Regions from separate parts of the Clostridium bornimense genome, predicted to be linked through region 2. Evidence: a T-box and tRNA genes for the amino acid it is inferred to sense, from the RefSeq annotation. Region 2 holds a T-box; the other holds one or more tRNA genes.
The links. The T-box of region 2 lies ahead of thrS (threonine--tRNA ligase). A T-box ahead of a tRNA ligase gene usually reads a tRNA of that ligase, here a tRNA-Thr.

Region 1 (9,653 bases), 370 kb from region 2:
CATCATATTATCTTTATATCTTTTTAAAGAAAATGTTATATGATCAGCTAAAGATAAATAGATATGATCACTCAGCTTACAATTAAACTCAGATTCACAATGTGAAATTATAACCTCAGAACAATCTAACACTTCTTCTGGTATATTCTTAAGCATGTTTTTAACTTTATCAATTCCACCTTCATCTTCTAAAGTAAATATTTTTTCTATTCTACTTTTATCTACTTCATCTCCACTTTTCTTTCCAAAAGCTAATCCCCTACCCATAATAACCATTTCATTATCAGTATTAGGATCTATGGTGGTTGCAGCATTATTATTGAGAACTTTTAAAATCACCATACCTATCACTCCAAGCTATATTAATTTTACAATAGTCATATACTTAGTATATTATAAATTTATATTAAAAAAAACAGAAATATGCTTTAATATAAATAAAAAAAAGGAGCGTAATTCCGCTCCTTTAATTTTATGGACTATTGTAATTCTACAACAGCTCCAGCTTCTTCTAATTTAGCTTTCATTGCTTCAGCTTCTTCTTTAGCAACGCCTTCTTTTATAGCCTTAGGAGCTCCGTCTACGATTTCCTTAGCTTCTTTTAATCCTAAACCAGTTAATTCTCTAACTGCTTTGATTACTTTGATTTTTTCTTTAGCTTCTTTTAAGATTACGTTGAATTCAGTTTTTTCTTCAGCAGCAGCACCACCAGCAACTGCACCAGCAACTGCTACAGGAGCAGCAGCTGAAACTCCGAATTCTTCTTCGCAAGCCTTAACTAATTCATTTAATTCTAAAACGCTCATGTTCTTTATAGCTTCAATTATTTGATTCTTATCCATTATAAATTGCACCTCCGAAATTTTTAAATCTAATATTCTTTAATGTTAAAATTCACATTAAGCTTCTTGTTCCTTCTTTTCGCTTATAGCACTTAATAAGTAAGCAAAGTTTGATACTGGAGACTTGATGCTTCCAAGGAACTTCGCAATAAGTACTTCTCTTGAAGGAATTTCTGCTATTTGCTTAATTGTTTCAGTACCATATACAGTACCTTCAACTATACCAGCTTTTAATTGAATAGCTTTATGGTTTTTACCAAACTCATTTAATAATCTAGCTGGTGCAGTAGCATCTTCATAACCAAAAGCAACTGCAACTGGTCCTTCTAAATGCTCTTCTAAACCTTCAAATCCTAATTCCTTAGCAGCTAATAATACTAAGTTGTTTTTGTAGATTTTATATTCTACTCCAGCTTCTCTTAAAGTCTTTCTTAACTCTGTATCTTCATCAGCTTTGTTTCCTTGATACTTTGTTAACACTATAGACTTAGCATTTTGCATTTTTTCTTTTATTTCTTGAACTTTAGCTTCTTTAATAGTTCTGTTATTGCTTGCCATCTACGTCCACCTCCTTACAGATTTGACCTGTATAATAATTAAAGGCCTCCCCGTAGACACAAGAAGAGACCATAGTAATCTATTAGTCAGCTACCTCGGTAGGTTGTTTTCACGTTACGGCATAGCCACCTACTGTCTACGGATGAGCACATTATATTTCATTTTCACACGAATCATATATTAACATAATTATTATGTTATGTCAATAATAATTAGTCTAAAACTCTGTTTGGGTTAAGCTTGATTCCAGGTCCCATTGTGCTAGACACTGAAACAGACTTAATATATTGTCCTTTTGCTGCTGCTGGCTTAGCTTTGATTAAAGCTTCCATTAAAGTTTGGAAGTTTTCCTTTAACTTTTCAGCTCCAAAAGATTTCTTTCCAACTGGAACGTGAACGATAGCTGTTTTATCAACTCTATATTCAACTTTACCAGCTTTAATTTCTTCTATAGCTTTAGTTACATCAAAAGTAACTGTTCCTGATTTAGGGTTTGGCATTAATCCCTTAGGTCCTAATACTCTACCTAATCTACCAACAACACCCATCATATCTGGAGTTGCTACAACTATATCGAAATCAAACCAGTTTTCCTTTTGGATCTTATCAGCTAAATCTTCAGCACCTACAAATTCAGCACCTGCAGCTTCTGCTTCTTTAGCCTTTTCACCCTTAGCGAAAACAAGTACTCTTACAGACTTACCAGTACCATGTGGTAATACTACCGCACCTCTTACTTGTTGATCTGCATGTCTTGGATCTACACCTAATCTAACATGTAGTTCAATAGTCTCATCAAATTTAGCTTTAGCTGTTTTTATAGCTAAATCCATAGCTTCATCAGTTGAGTAAAGAACATTTTTATCTATTAGCTTTACGCTTTCTACATAATTCTTTCCCATGTCTTATCCTCCTTTGTGGTACTAACGGTTGTTACCTCCCACTAATTTACAATGTTATTATTCTACTACTTCGATACCCATACTTCTAGCAGTACCAGAAATCATGCTCATAGCAGCTTCTAAAGATCCAGCATTTAAATCTGGCATCTTTAATTCAGCAATCTTCTTTATTTGTTCTGTAGTAACCTTACCAACCTTAGTCTTGTTAGGTACTCCTGAACCACTCTCTAATCCAGCTTCTTTCTTTAATAGAACAGCTGCTGGTGGAGTTTTTAATATAAAGCTGAATGATCTGTCTTGATATACTGTAATTACAACTGGAATTGTTAATCCTGCTTGATTAGCAGTCTTTGCGTTGTATTCTTTACAGAATGCCATGATATTAACACCATGTTGTCCTAGTGCAGGTCCAACTGGTGGTGCTGGTGTTGCCTTACCTGCTGGCAGTTGAAGTTTAATTAAACCCATGACTTTCTTAGCCATAATTTACACCTCCTGAATTGTGGTATGGCGGAATAAATTCCTCCCACTATTAAAGGCTAACGCCTCAATAGCTAATTAGTCTATTTTTTCTATTTGTTTAAATTCAAGTTCAGCTGGGATTTCCCTGCTAAACATATTAACTAATGCTTTTACTTTGCCCTTATCGTTATTTATCTCTTCGATAACAGCACTCATTCCTTCAAAAGCTCCATTAGTTATACTAACAGTTTCTCCTACCTCCAAGTCCATAGCAACGGTATTTAAGTTTATACCCATAGCTTCAACCTCTTCATCGGTAAGCGGTACTGGTATCTTAGGATCAGGTCCTACAAATCCAGTAACTCCTCTAGTATTTCTAACTATATACCAAGTTTCATCGTTCATCATCATATGAACAATTACATAACCTGGAAAAACCTTCTTTTTAGTGATTTTTGTTTCACCATTCTTTTCCTCAGCTTCTTCTTCCTCTGGAACAATTATGTCTGGGATAAGCTCTCTAAGATTTCTATTTTCTATAGTTTTTTCTAAGTTAGCTTTAACTTTATTTTCATATCCTGAATACGTATGAACAACATACCATCTTAGTTTATCACTCATTTTACTCCACGAAATAACCTTTGTTATTTCATAACCTCCTTTTACTTAAAGATAGCTTGATAGAGGTTACTAAAACCAAGATCCAACAAAGCCATAGCAATGACAAAGATGCCACACACAACCACTACTGATAGTGTCGCCTTTTGAATGTCTTCTTTTGTAGCCCAAGTTATTTTCTTTAATTCAGATACTAATCCCTTTATAACTCTAAAAGGTGATTTTTTATGACCTGACTTCGCTTTTTTAACTTTTTTATTTTCCTTAACATCCATAATTCTTACACCCCAACTCAATTTAGTGGATTACTTTGTTTCTTTATGAAGTGTGTGCTTGTGGCAGAATTTGCAGTATTTTCTTGACTCTATTCTATCTGGGTCGTTTTTCTTATTTTTCATCGTATTATAATTTCTTTGCTTACAATCTGTGCATGCTAGTGTTATCTTCACTCTCACAATCAACACCTCCTACTTATCACAAGTTAAAAATATATATCATTTACATTTTTCACTTAAAGTTACTTATAGTAATGTACCATAAGAGAATATTCATGTCAACTAATTTATATTTTCCACTTTTTATTAATTATATTATCTTTAAACAGACCAAGTTTTCACTTGGTCCATTATAAACTTTCTTAATTATTCAACGATAGAAGTAACAACTCCTGAACCTACAGTTCTTCCACCTTCTCTGATAGCGAATCTTAAGTTTTCATCCATAGCTACTGGAGTGATTAACTCAACGTTCATATCAATGTGGTCTCCTGGCATTACCATTTCTACTCCTTCTGGTAACTTGATTGATCCTGTTACGTCTGTTGTTCTGAAGTAGAATTGTGGTCTATATCCATCGAAGAATGGAGTGTGTCTTCCTCCTTCTTCTTTCTTTAATACGTATACTTGACCTACGAATTTCTTGTGTGGAGTTACTGATCCAACTTTTGCTAATACTTGACCTCTTTCGATGTCAGTTCTTTGGATACCTCTTAATAATGCTCCGATGTTATCTCCTGCTTGTGCTTCATCTAGTAACTTTCTGAACATTTCGATTCCTGTTACTGTTGTCTTTCTGATTTCTTCTTGCATACCAACGATTTCTACTTCGTCTCCTACATGAAGTACTCCAGTTTCAACTCTTCCTGTTGCAACTGTTCCTCTTCCTGTGATTGTGAATACATCTTCTACTGGCATTAAGAATGCTTTGTCTGTTTCTCTTTCTGGAGTTGGGATATATTCATCTACTGCTGCCATTAATTCATGGATGCATTTTGATTTTTCAGCATCTGTTGGGTTTTCTAATGCTTGTAATGCTGATCCTGTGATTACTGGAGTATCATCTCCTGGGAATCCGTATTCATTTAATAATTCTCTAACTTCCATTTCTACTAATTCTAGTAATTCTGGATCGTCTACCATATCAGCTTTGTTTAAGAATACTACGATGTATTGTACACCTACTCTTGATGCTAATAGGATGTGTTCTCTTGTTTGTGGCATTGGACCATCTGCTGCTGATACAACTAAGATAGCTCCATCCATTTGTGCTGCTCCTGTAATCATGTTCTTTACATAGTCAGCGTGTCCTGGACAGTCTACGTGTGCGTAGTGTCTGTTTGGAGTTTCATATTCAACGTGTGCTGTGTTGATTGTGATTCCTCTTTCTTTTTCTTCTGGTGCTTTATCTATTTCGTCATATTTGAATGCTTCTGCTCCACCTGCAAGTGATAATACAGTTGTGATTGCAGCTGTTAATGTTGTCTTACCGTGGTCTACGTGACCGATTGTTCCAATATTTACGTGTGGCTTACTTCTTTCAAACTTTGCCTTTGCCATTGTTAATTCCTCCTAACAAATCTTATTTATTATGTTAATAGGATGAGATACACTCACCCAAGTGTTTTGTATCTGGAGCCCATAACCGGGATTGAACCGGTGACCTCCACCTTACCAAGGTGACGCTCTGCCAACTGAGCTATATGGGCAGTTCTCATAACTTATTAACCAATTATATATTCTAAATGTTAATATATTTTATGTCAAGTTTTTTTTATCAAACACTTCTCTAGCTTCCTCTTCACTCTTTGTAGTGCATTATCTATAGATTTAGGCCTTCTTTCTAAGTCGCAAGCTATCTCTTGATAAGACTTTCCTTGCAGATAAGAAGATAATACTATCATCTCTAAATCTGATAATACCTTGCCTATGTCATCACCCATTTTAGATAATTCTTCTTTACTTATCATAAGCTCTTCTGGATCACAAACTTTTATAGTTGATAACACATCTAAAAGTGTTCGATCTGACTCTTCATCATAAATTGGTTTATTTATGGATACATAAGTATTTAATGGTATATGCTTTTGCCTTGTTGCTGTCTTTATAGCTGTTATAATCTGTCTTGTTATGCATAATTCTGCAAACGCCCTAAATGAAGATAGCTTATCTGGCTTAAAATCCCTTATCGCCTTATATAAACCAATCATTCCTTCTTGATATATATCCTCTTTATCTGCTCCTATTAGAAAATAGGATTTAGCTTTCGTTTTCACTACATTCGAATATTTATTTATTAAATATTCTTGCGCAAATACATTACCCATTTTTGCTTTCATGACTACTTCTTCATCTAAACTTTGTCCAAATATTTCAGTTTCTGTTGCAACTTCTTCCATTCTATTCACCATTTCCCCCTCATATATCTCATATTATCATACCAATCCCCAAGATAAATTATAAGAAAACAATATTACGTAGTCAAGGTTTATAGTAAATTTCTCCTAATTCTTTCCAATTTCTTTCTTACTTCTTCATCTTCTATGCTATCCACTAATGTTGTTCTAGTTTTACTATTTATCTTACTAATTTCTTCTCTTAGAGAATTCTGTGATTTTTTCACTTCATTATTAAATTCTATAGAAGACATTCTTGTAGCACCTCTTTGAAATATAGTTTGTTGCTCTAAATTATCATTAGTCACTACAATAACTTCTTTTTTTCTTCCTATTAAATTAACTTTGCGTTCTATATAGCTATCTGCCGTTTCGCCTTCTTTTGTAAATACCACCGTTATATTATTTGTTTTTTCTTCTTTTTCGATGCTCCCCTTACTAAGATGAGCATCGAAAACTAAATATAACTTATCTTCTCTCATAGCAACATAATTTTCAAGTATCTCTATTAGCCTTTGCCTTGAATTTTCTAAAGTTTCATCTTTACCTATAGCTAAATCAGACCAACTATTTATGATATTATATCCATCAATAAATATGTATCTCATTATTTTCAAATCCTTTGTTTCATTATTTCATACATAAGTATCCCACCGGCAACAGATGCATTTAATGAATTAACTTTACCCTTCATTGGGATCTTTATCATAACATCACATTTATCCTTTGTTAACTTCGATATTCCTTTACCTTCACTTCCTATAACAAGAGCTAAAGGACCTTTGAGATTTGTCTCGTAACAATATCCTCCATTCATATCGGCTCCATACACCCATATACCTAATTCTTTTAAAGTATCTATAGTTTTGTTTATATTAGTAACTTTAGCTACTTTCATATATTCAGCTGCTCCTGCAGAAGTTTTATATACTACAGATGTAACACCTATGTTCCTTCTTTTAGGAATTATAATACCATGTGCTCCACAAACTTCAGCACTTCTAATTATAGCTCCTAAGTTATGAGGATCTTCTATTTCATCTAGTATAACTATAAAAGGATCTTCATTTTTATCTTTTGCATCTTTTAATATATCTTCCACAGTAAAATATTTATATGGTGTTACAATAGCAATGACACCTTGATGATTTGAAGTTTGTGCTAAAGAATCTAACTTTCTTTTGTCCACTTCTTTAACTACTATTCCTTTTTCTTTAGCCATGTTTATAATAGGAATTACAGAATTTATACCTTTAACAACTAAAATTTGTTCTATAGTTCTATTATGTTTTATGGCTTCAGTTACGCCATTTTTTCCCTCAATAATATCTTCTCTTATTTCTTCGCTTTTACTTGATTTATTTGTATAGTAATTATTATCGTTATTCTTACTAATTTTTTTATTATTTTTCATTATTTATTTTCTCCTTGTATAATGATAGTGATGTTTCTAATATATAATTAAGTCTATCCATATCCTCTATTAAATATAAATACCCTATTAACGCTTCAAATCCAGTAGCCATTCTATAATCTATAAGATCTGCATGTTTAGGTACGGTTCCAGATTTTGCATTTCTTCCTCTTTTAAAAATGTACGTTTCATTTTCATTTAATTCATTCAGAATACATTTCATCATGTTGCTTTGACCTTCTGCCTTGACTAAGTTAATAGATAGTTTATGTAAACCATGAACTTTTACATTTTTATTTTCTGAAACTATATAGGTTCTTACAAAAACTTCATACACTGCATCTCCTATATATGCTAACACTAAAGGGTTTAATCCTCTGATCTCTTGATGAGTAAGTTTTCCTTTTAATATATTAAACTCCATATACTTTCCTCATTTCAAAAATTCTTAAATTAATTATAATAAATCTTACTATATTTCGCTACAGTATAGTAAAAATACAGTTAGTAATACATTTTATATCACTAACTGTATCTTAAAAATATACTAACTTTTTTTACTCCATCTCACACCTTGTGGAGTATCTTCTAATATTATATCCATAGCTTTTAATTTATCTCTAATTTCGTCAGCTAAAGCCCAGTTCTTTTCTTGTCTTGCCTTTTGTCTTTCTGCTATAAGATTTTCTACCTCTTCTTCTAATGAATTGCTTATTTCCTTTTGAAGTATTCCAAGAGGTGCTCCAAGCTCTCTTAATATTGCTATTGATTTTTCTATAACACTCACTGAACTATTTATGTTAACCTTTATGTTTATATCCTTAACTAAATCAAAAATAACAGATATTGCATCAGCAGTATTAAAATCATCATCCATTTTCTCTATGAACTTATCTCTATATCCATCTAAAACTTGTAAAAACTCATCATCACTATTCTCTTTACTTACTTCGCCTAATAATGAATATAAGTTATTTAAAGCGTTATACATTCTATCTAATCCTGATTTAGTTGAATCTAATAATTCCATAGTAAAATTAAGTGGTGTTCTATAATGACCACTAAGCATAAATAATCTAATAACTTCTGCATCATATTTTTCTAAAATATCTCTTGTTGTAAAAAAGTTGTTTAATGATTTAGACATCTTTACATTATTAACATTCAAATATGCCGAATGCATCCAATAGTTTGCAAAATTCTTTCCACTTCTGCCTTCACTCTGTGCTATTTCATTTTCATGATGTGGAAATACTAAGTCAGCTCCACCAGCATGTATATCAATAGTATCACCTAATAAATTGTGGGCCATACAAGAACACTCAATATGCCATCCTGGTCTTCCCATTCCCCATGGACTTTCCCATGCTGGTTCACCTGGTTTTTGATTTTTCCAAAGAGCAAAATCTATCGGCTCCTTCTTTCTTTCGTCAACACTTATTCTTGCCCCGGATTGTAAATCTTCGATATTTTGTCCTGATAGCTTACCATAATCTTTAAATTCCTTTGTAGAAAAATATACATCACCTTCTACTTCATAAGCTAATCCTTTATCTACTAATCCTTTAATAAACTCTATAATTTCATCCATATGATCTGTAGCTCTTGGATTACAAGTGGCTCTCTTTAATTTAAGATTATCCGCATCTTTATAATATTCATTTATATACTTATCTCCAAGTTCTTTAACGGTAATCCCTTCTTCATTAGCTCTTTTTATCATTTTATCATCTATATCAGTAAAGTTTTGAATAAATTTTACTTCATATCCTCTATACTCTAAGTATCTTCTTACTGTATCAAAAATTATAAATGTTCTTGCATTTCCTATATGAAAAAAATTATACACAGTAGGACCACATACATACATTTTGACTTCTCCAGGATTGATAGTTTTAAACTCTTCCTTTTTTTTAGTCAAAGTATTATATATCTTCATTCCAATTCCCTCCTAAACTATATATTCTATTATAAAACCATTATGTACCTGTGTCATCATATAAATAAATTTATACTACATAATAATATAACTTATAAAATAGAAAAAGAAAACCACTTATAAAAGTTAGTTTTCTAATATCTTCTCTGCAATTGCAATGTCCTCAGCAGTAGTTATTTTTATATTATTATAATCTCCTGAATATATATAACTATGAATTCCCAATGTTTCTATAGCACTAGTATCA
Region 2 (9,653 bases):
GATAAAAATGGTGATGTTATTTTAGATAAAACTTATAAAGTTATTTTAGATACAAAGTCACCAGTAATAACTACTACACCTGAAGTAGGAAGCGATACACCTTATTACACTACAGATAAAGAAAAACTAAGCCTTAAAGTGAAAATATCTGATGATACTAATATTAAAGCAATGATATCTAATTCAGAAGAATCAAAATTATTAAATTTAGATAAAAATGGCGAAGCGGATATAGACTTAGATTTGACTAATGGAATGAATGTATTTAACATAGTGGCAGTAGATGCAGGTAATAACTCTACAGTTAAAGAAATAGTTATTGTAAAAACTGGAGATGAGTCTAAGTTAAAAGTAGAAGTTGATAATCTAGACTCAGTTTCTATTCTTAATGGTGACTATACAGAAAATGATGTTTATACAATAGAAGGACATGTTAATAAGAAGGCAAAAGAATTTAAAATCAATGGACAAGATGTAAAAATAAATGACGATTTAACTTTCAATTATGATGTAACTTTCAATCAAGGAACTAACAGAATTAAATTCTATGCTGTAGATGATGATGATACTGTAGTTATGAATTATGCATATAGAGTTTTATATGATTCAAAAGCACCTAATGTAACTTTGGATTTACCATTAGCAAAAGAAGATGACAATATTTATACAAATAATAAAGATTTTAATGTAAGTGGTAAAGTAAATGATAATTTATATGGATATTCTTTATCTATAAATGGAGACACAATTGTAACTATAGATAAATTCCCATTACAAGATTCATCATTATTAGAAAAAGAGTTTTCAAAGGTTATTAGCTTAGAGGAAGGTAAAAACTCTATTATTATAGAAGCTGTGGATCAATTTAGTAATAAAGTTTCTGATACAATATCAGTAGTACTTGATACAGTGGCCCCAGAAAAACCATCTATCAATGTTAAAGAAAATAAGAAATCATCAAGTGTAACAATAGATACTAATGAAAAACAAGTAGAAAAGATAGAATATAGTTTTGATGGTGTAAATTACTACGAATATAATGGAGAATTCTCAGTAGAAAAAACTAGCGACATATATGCTAGAGTTACAGATTATGCAGGTAATGTCAGTGAAGTGTCAAAAACACATGTGGACATTGATACAACAGCACCAGTAGTTACAGTAGCTGGAGTTTGCGATGGAGAAATATATTATTCATCAGTACAACCTAAGGTTAATGTAGATGATAAAGATGCAGAACTTCATGTTACATTAAACGGAAAAGAATATAAAGGCGAAAAAATAGATGTAGCTGGTAACTATACATTAGAAGCATATGCTGTAGATAATGCTGATAATAAATCAGAAGTAGCAAAAGTTCAGTTTACATTAGTTCAAAAATCAACAGAATCAAAAGATGGAGACAAAACTATTGTTAACGGAAATGGTGTAAAACAACCTGAACCATATGTTATATTTAACGCTAGTTCTGGAGAAAATCTAGAAGCTAATTTATATACTGCTGTTTTAACTGATAATAATGAAGGTATATTTATAGATTCTAACGATACTAGAATAACTATTCCAAAGAAAATACTACAAGACAATGACGCAGAAGAATTAATCTTTAAACAAAAGATTTATGAAGATAAAGATCTTTTAGCTAATATAAAATCTATAGGAAAAATCTTTGACTTATCTTTAGTATCAAAAGACGGAAAAACTATCACTGATTTTGGAGATAGTAAAGTAAAAGTGTCAATAACACTTACAGAAGATCAATTAAAGAATTTAAATACAAACAAACTAGCAGCTTATTATTATAATGAAAATAAAAATACTTGGGAGAAAATTGATGGTGGAATATTTAATAATGGATCATCAAGATTCGAATTTGAAACAAATCATTTTACTAAATTCACAATACTAGATGAAAGCAAAGATGAAGATAAGCTTGTTAACACAAATAATAGTAATAAAGGTACAACTTCTAGTAAGACTATTATAGGCAAAATTTTAACTAAAACAGGAACTGCAGCATCAAAAGAAGTTATGTTGACATTATCAACAATACTAGCAACAGTAGGAATAGTTTTAATGAGAAAAAATAAATAGAAAATAAGAAAAGGGGGAGCTGTTGCACGAATAGTGTGGCAGCTTTTTAAATCAGTGCACAGTTGTCAGTTCACAGTGATGGAGGAAATTCCTGCGGAATTTCTTAAATTATAAGTATTGAGTTGAATGTTATAAGTTAGACTATATTTCTTATTTAGATTATAGTTGATATACAAGTCATTACAGAAGGCTCATGAAAGTTGCACTTTCATGAAGCTATGGTTACAAATTATATTTTATATTAAACATGAAAATACTTTTGTTAATGTGACAGTCATTATTTCAATTATTTACTAGATTCTTGATGACGTGGAGTTGTTTTTATTTTCAATATGCATCTGTTGCAGTTAAGTGGTGGTAATGGTTATTTATTTTCTATTTTATCTATAAATATACATTTACCACTACTTATCTTGAACAGTTTATTATGTTGATTCAATATATATAAGAACTAATTGATATAGCTTGTCGCCACCACTTAAGTAGAACAGGTGCTAATATCAATTTTAAGTATATAGATATATCAATAAAGGCTTGTCACCACTACTTAATTAGAACAGATACATATATGAGAAAAAACATATAACACACCTCTATTAATGATTGTCATCACAGTGGTGAATTGACTCGGTATCAATAACTAAAATACTACCTCTATCAACAAGCTTTCCATTACTTAAATAAACTGGTTTAACATTATGTTTTTTTAAGAAATCTATAACATCATTACCGTATTTATACTTTTCTAAATTTCCATAGAAGCACATGGTTTTATCATCTATAAGTCCACAAGTACCACCAATGAAACCATAATCTAACCCAGGAAGAAGAATATCCCCCGGAGGTAACAACAAAACGTCCATTCCTAATTTTTTCATAGAATCTGCGATGATAGTGTCAGAAGTCATTATAGCTTTATTAGAAACTACAGCAGTAGAACATTTTGTATATCCTTGAGGTACATTAACAATTTGCTTATTACCTATTAATGTTAATAACTTTTCATCAGTGTATTTAGCATTGTGGATAAAAAATTCAGAGGTAGAAACACAATTTAAGATTATATTATTAGGATATTTGTATCCTATTGATTTTTTTGATAATAGTACATTTAAATTGAGAGATTTTAAATATTGTAGAAAAGTTTTATCAATATCTTTATGAAGTATTACTTTGTCATCACATATATGAATAAGGATATCAGGATGACCAGATACAGCTTCATAAGTGAGATTTGTTTTAGGAACTTTAATTACTTTAATAGTAAACTGTTGCAAATTTTCCATTTCTTCCATTTCAATTCGTTCGTCAACAAATGCTACTTTCATATTATATCTCCTTTTAAAATCCTAAAATTTAATGAATATATAATTAGTATAAGATACATACTAACTTTGATAAAGCTATAATTTTATAAAGATTATAGTGAAATTTGCTATAAGGTGGGAGATATATGTTGCTATTAACATTATCATGTAGGGAAAATAAAGAGAAAATTTTCAGGAGAATGGTAGATGTAAAAGATAAAACTTACAATAGTAGTGGAGTAAATATAGGAATATATGAGCATATTTATGATGGGGAAGATTATTTATCATTATATTGCAATGATGAATATGTTGATGAAAAGTTTATGAATAAGATTTATTATGAAATCGGGGAATGTATTTACGATATAATGTCTCAGGAGTATTGTAAAAATAAAATAAGTAAATACTTAAATAAAAATTATTCTTATGTTGATAAAGAAGAAAACGATATCATATCAAAGAAGACTTTAGAGATATTATTGAAAAAAGAATATAAAGAAGGAGAAAATGGTAGAGTACTATTTTTAAATAGAAAAAATATAGCAATAAAGAATATAGTAAATATTTTAAGAGAAAATAAAGAAGTTAGTTTAGAAGGAATATTAACATTTAGAATAAATGAATTTGCAAATATAATAGAACCTATAGTAGATAAAGTATTTGAAATTCATGCTATCGAGAAGGAATATGATGAATTTATAGGATTGTTAAAACATTTTATAAAAGGTGTAGATAGCAAAGTATATATGATAAATATAGAAATTGATGAAAATGGTAAGTATAAGGTTCTAGATGAAAATGGCATTGATTTGTTATGTGAAGTTGAAGGTAGCGTAATGGCAGATCTTTTAGTCGGTGTATGTAATATAGAAGATGTAATTTTATCAGTACTAATAAGTAATGTACCTAAAAGAGTTATGATTACTGGAGAAGAAAATTCAAAGAATAAAGAATTTATAAGGACGATAAAGACAGTATTTGAAGGTAGAGTAATTTCTTTAGGAGAAATCAAAGTAAATATTGACAGCTTAAATTGATAGCATTATAATAGCGATATAATAAAAAACTATGATAAGGAAGAGTAAGTAAAAAACTGTTTATAAGAGATGAAAGTCCAATTAGGCTGCAAGACTTTCTTAAATAAGATTTGCTGAAAACCACCTTTGAGTTGCATGGGAAATAACCATTGCCGTTGGCTGCGTTAAGGCTTTCGAGTGAATAGTATTAAAAGTATTATATTTTAGTACTATTAATTTGGGTGGAATCGCGATATCCTCGTCCCATATAGGGGCGAGTTTTTTATTTTTTGTAGTTTAAAATAGAAATAGGAGGAAAGATAATGGAAAACATTAAAATTACTTTAAAAGATGGCAGTGTTAAAGAAGCACCAAAAGGAAGCACTGTTTTAGAAGTAGCTAAATTAATTTCAATGGGATTAGCTAAAAAAGCATTAGGAGCAACAGTAAATGGCGAAGAGGCAGAACTTATGACAGTATTAAATGATGACTGCACTCTTGAAATCTTAACTTTTGATGATGAAGGTGGACGTCACACATTAAGACATACTGCTTCTCATATATTAGCACAAGCAGTAAAGAGATTATATCCAGATGTAAAACTTGCTATAGGGCCATCAATAGACACAGGATTCTATTATGATTTTGATGCAGATTTTCCAATAACTCCAGAAGTTCTAGTTAAAATAGAAAAGGAAATGGAAAAGATAATAAAAGAAGACTTAAAGCTTGAAAAATTCACACTTCCAAGAGAAGAAGCTATAAAATATATGGAAGAAAAAAATGAGCCATACAAAGTAGAACTTATAAAGGATCTTCCAGAAGGAGAAACAATTTCTTTCTATACTCAAGGAGAATTTACTGATCTTTGTGCAGGACCTCACGTGCCAAGTACTAAAAATGTAAAGGCTATAAAGCTTTTATCAACAGCTGGTGCTTATTGGAGAGGAAATGAAAAAAATAAGATGCTTCAAAGAATTTACGGAACTGCATTCTTAAAGAAATCAGAAGTAGAAGCATATATAAATATGCTTGAAGAAGCAAAGAAAAGAGACCATAGAAAATTAGGAAAAGAATTAGAATTATTTGCTTTATTAGAAGAAGGTCCAGGATTCCCATTCTTCTTACCAAAAGGTATGGTAGTTAGAAATGAACTTGAAAACTATTGGAGAGAAGTTCACTCAAAAGCTGGATACCAAGAAATAAAAACTCCAATAATATTAAACGAAGAGTTATGGCATAGAAGTGGTCACTGGGATCATTATAAAGAAAATATGTACTTCACAACTATAGATGAAGGTGCATATGCTATTAAGCCAATGAACTGTCCAGGATCATTACTTGCTTATAAAACTGCATTACATTCATATAAAGAACTTCCACTTAGATTTGGTGAACTAGGATTAGTTCATAGACATGAATTATCAGGAGCATTACATGGTTTAATGAGAGTTAGATGCTTTACTCAAGATGATGCTCATATATTTATGACAAGAGATCAAATAAAAGATGAAATATTAAATGTAATTAAGCTTATTGATTCATTCTATAAAGTTTTTGGTTTTGAATATTTTGTAGAGTTATCTACTAGACCAGAAGATTCTATGGGATCAGATGAAGATTGGGAAGCAGCTACAAATGGATTAAGAGATGCATTAGAAGAAAGAGGATTAGCATACAAAGTTAATGAAGGTGATGGTGCATTCTACGGACCTAAGATTGACTTCCATTTAAGAGATTGTATCGGAAGAACATGGCAATGTGGAACTATTCAATTAGATTTCCAATTACCAGAAAGATTTGATATAAGCTACATTGGACCAGATGGAGAAAAACATAGACCAGTAATGATCCATAGAGTTGTATTTGGTTCTATTGAAAGATTTATAGGAATATTAATAGAACAGTATGCAGGAGCATTCCCAACATGGCTTGCACCAGTACAAGTAAGAATAATGAATATAACAGACTCTTCAGCAGAATATGTTAAATCATTAGAAGAAAAATTAAAAGATGCAAATATAAGAGTTGAAACTGATTTAAGAAATGAAAAAATAGGTTATAAAATCAGAGAAGCACAACTTCAAAAGGTTCCTTATATGATAGTAATTGGTGAAAAGGAAATGAATGAAGGTAAGATTGCTGTTAGAAGCAGAATTGATGGAGATCTAGGTGTTATGGATTTAGAAGACTTCATAGGAAAAATTAAAGAAGAAATTAATACAAAGAAAAATAATTTAAAATAAAAGTTGACAACAAGGTACAAATGATATATAATCTATCTTGTTTGAAGTAGAAACGAGGCCGTTTCTCACCTTATGATACTGTCAATAAGGTAATCTGGATGTATTTAAAAGTGTTAACTTTGGTATATTAAGAGGGAACGGCTATTAGTCGTTCCCTTTGTTTTTAATTATTACCGGAGGTGAATTAATATTAAAAATAAATATGCAATTAATGAAGAAATCAAGGCAAAAGAATTAAGAGTTGTTGACGCAAATGGTGAGGCATTAGGTATCATAACCTTAAACGAAGCGCTAAAAAAGGCGGAAGAGGAAGAGTTAGATTTAGTACTTATAGCTCCAAATGGAAATCCACCAGTTGCTAGAGTAATGGACTACAACAAGTTCTTATATGAGCAATCAAGAAAAGAAAAGCTAGCTAAGAAAAATCAAAAGACTTTTGATATTAAAGAAGTTAGACTTAGCGCAACAATTGAAGAACATGATATAACTATCAAAGCAAAGAGAGCTGAAAAGTTCTTAAATGCTGGTGATAAAGTAAAAGTTACCATAAGATTTAGAGGTAGAGAAGCAGACTATGCTTTCAAAGGCAATAAGGTCCTAGACCTATTTGTTTCTAAAATCAACGAAGAAGTTTTTATCGTTGAAAAGAAGGCCAAATTAGAAGGAAGAAACATGACAATGGTTCTAGCTCCTAAGAAGGCATAATTGAGAGGAGGAAGTCAACATGCCAAAAATGAAGACGCACAGAGGTGCAGCAAAGAGATTTAGAAAAACAGGAACAGGAAAGTTAAAGAGAGCAAAGGCTTTCAAGAGCCATATCTTAACTAAAAAGAGCGCTAAGAGAAAGAGAAATCTTAGAAAAGCTGGATATGTTTCAGTTGCACAAGAAAAAGTAATGAAGAAGTTATTACCATACTTATAATAGGTAGTTAAGAAGGAGGTTTACTAAATGGCTAGAGTTAAGAGAGCTATGAACGCTCGTAAAAAGCATAAAAAAGTATTAAAACTTGCTAAAGGTTACTACGGTGGTAAGAGCAAGTTATATAGAACAGCTAATGAAACAGTTATCAGAGCATTAAGAAATGCTTACGTTGGAAGAAAGTTAAAGAAGAGAGATTTCAGAAAACTATGGATAGCTAGAATTAATGCAGCTGCAAGAATGAATGATATGTCATATTCAAAATTCATGAATGGATTAAAGAAAGCTGGTATCGAAATTAACAGAAAGATGTTATCAGAAATCGCTATCCACGATCCAAAAGCATTTGCTGAATTAGTAGAAACTGCTAAGAAGAGCTTAGCTTAATATATCAAGCCCACGAAAGTGGGTTTTTTTATTATATATACACTACCATATTTTGAAAGATATACATATGCAACTATATTAATAAAATAGGGAACTATAATATATTGGGAAGTGTTTGTGTTAGGAGTTGGACATATGTCAAAGCATATCTTAGGTCGTATAAAAATAAAACCAGTTCAGGTGTTAGCATTAGGTTTTATGGCAGTTTTACTTATTGGAGCGGGAATACTTATGCTACCGATATCAACAGCTACTGGAGAAAAAACATCTTTTATAGATGCGTTGTTTACATCAACTTCAGCAGTATGTGTTACAGGACTTGTAACAGTTGATACAGCTAGTCATTGGAGTTACTTCGGAAAAACAGTAATTATATTTTTAATACAGATAGGTGGATTAGGATTTATGTCCTTTGCAACTTTATTTGCATTAATATTAGGAAAAAGGGTTTCTCTTAAAGAAAGATTAATACTTCAAGAAGCAGTAAACGCTACATATATATCAGGGATTGTTAAGTTAGTAAAATACATATTATCCTTCACATTTGCAATAGAAGGAATAGGTGCAGCAATATTGGCCACACAGTTTATTCCTGAACATGGATTATTAAAAGGAATATATTTTTCTATATTCCATGCCATTTCAGCTTTTTGTAATGCAGGGTTTGATTTAATTGGCGATTCTCTATTTCCATATCAAAACAATGCAGTGGTAATATTGACTATATCCGCATTAATTATAATAGGTGGTATTGGATTTGCAGTATTATTAGATTTATTTAATGCTAGTCAGTCTACAAGGTTATATACTCATACGAAGTTTGTATTAGTTCTTACAGCAATATTATTAGTTACAGGTACAGTTTTTATTTTTATAATGGAATATAATAATCCAGAAACAATAGGTAACATGGGCTTTGGAGGAAAACTATTAAATTCTTTCTTTGCTTCAGTTTCATCTAGAACAGCAGGATTTTATTCAATACCGTTAGAATATTTAACAACGGGGTCGATTTTTTTATACTTCATTTTGATGTTTATTGGTGGGTCACCAGGATCTACTGCCGGGGGAGTAAAAACTACGACTATAGGACTTATATGTCTTACAGTTGTATCTGGACTTAGAGGTAAAGAAGATACTGAATTATTTAAAAGAAGGATATCTAAGGATGTTATCTATAAAGCATTTTCTATACTGTTTTTATCATTAATGATAGTAGTTGCAATAACTATGTTATTAAGTAATACGGAAGCAGATACATTGGTAAATGGTGAATTAGTTCCACTAGAAGGAATAATTTTTGAAGCAATATCAGCTTTTGGAACTGTAGGGGTAACATTAGGTATAACACCGTATCTTTCATTTGTTGGAAAATTATTAATAATTTTAACTATGTATATTGGTAGAGTAGGACCTATCACCCTTGTTATGGCAATAACAAGACAGAAAAAGAAAAATGCAGGTAATATAAAATATCCAGAAGCTAAGATATTAATAGGGTAGGTGTAAATATGAGAAAAAAGGTTAAAGAAAAACAATATATTGTTATAGGTATGGGTAGATTTGGAACATCTGTAGCTTTAACATTGGCAGAGTTAGGGCGTGAAGTTTTAGCTATAGATAAAGATGTAGATAGAATACAAGATATATCAGATAAAGTTACACATGCCGTTACATTAGA

Region 1: it has a tRNA-Thr gene. The T-box ahead of thrS (threonine--tRNA ligase) is inferred to sense a tRNA for this amino acid. The anticodon was not compared.

The regions. Positions count from the first base shown of each region.
Region 1 is NZ_HG917868.1:2,675,823-2,685,475, forward strand. Features, by position in the region: gene licT (BglG family transcription antiterminator LicT) at 1-342, opposite strand, end outside; gene rplL (50S ribosomal protein L7/L12) at 480-842, opposite strand; gene rplJ (50S ribosomal protein L10) at 900-1,400, opposite strand; ribosomal protein L10 leader region at 1,429-1,560, opposite strand; gene rplA (50S ribosomal protein L1) at 1,613-2,302, opposite strand; gene rplK (50S ribosomal protein L11) at 2,360-2,785, opposite strand; gene nusG (transcription termination/antitermination protein NusG) at 2,861-3,385, opposite strand; gene secE (preprotein translocase subunit SecE) at 3,427-3,657, opposite strand; gene rpmG (50S ribosomal protein L33) at 3,688-3,837, opposite strand; gene tuf (elongation factor Tu) at 4,024-5,217, opposite strand; tRNA gene CM240_RS12205 (tRNA-Thr) at 5,291-5,366, opposite strand; gene sigH (RNA polymerase sporulation sigma factor SigH) at 5,421-6,068, opposite strand; gene CM240_RS12215 (NYN domain-containing protein) at 6,146-6,661, opposite strand; gene rlmB (23S rRNA (guanosine(2251)-2'-O)-methyltransferase RlmB) at 6,667-7,467, opposite strand; gene CM240_RS12225 (Mini-ribonuclease 3) at 7,457-7,891, opposite strand; gene cysS (cysteine--tRNA ligase) at 8,015-9,406, opposite strand; gene ispD (2-C-methyl-D-erythritol 4-phosphate cytidylyltransferase) at 9,533-9,653, opposite strand, start outside.
Region 2 is NZ_HG917868.1:2,309,619-2,319,271, reverse strand. Features, by position in the region: gene CM240_RS10405 (S8 family serine peptidase) at 1-2,094, shown strand, start outside; gene CM240_RS10400 (DUF6873 family GME fold protein) at 2,691-3,422, opposite strand; gene CM240_RS10395 (putative sporulation protein YtxC) at 3,548-4,441, shown strand; T-box leader at 4,464-4,690, shown strand; gene thrS (threonine--tRNA ligase) at 4,744-6,666, shown strand; gene infC (translation initiation factor IF-3) at 6,850-7,371, shown strand; gene rpmI (50S ribosomal protein L35) at 7,391-7,588, shown strand; gene rplT (50S ribosomal protein L20) at 7,616-7,972, shown strand; gene CM240_RS10370 (TrkH family potassium uptake protein) at 8,108-9,475, shown strand; gene CM240_RS10365 (potassium channel family protein) at 9,484-9,653, shown strand, end outside.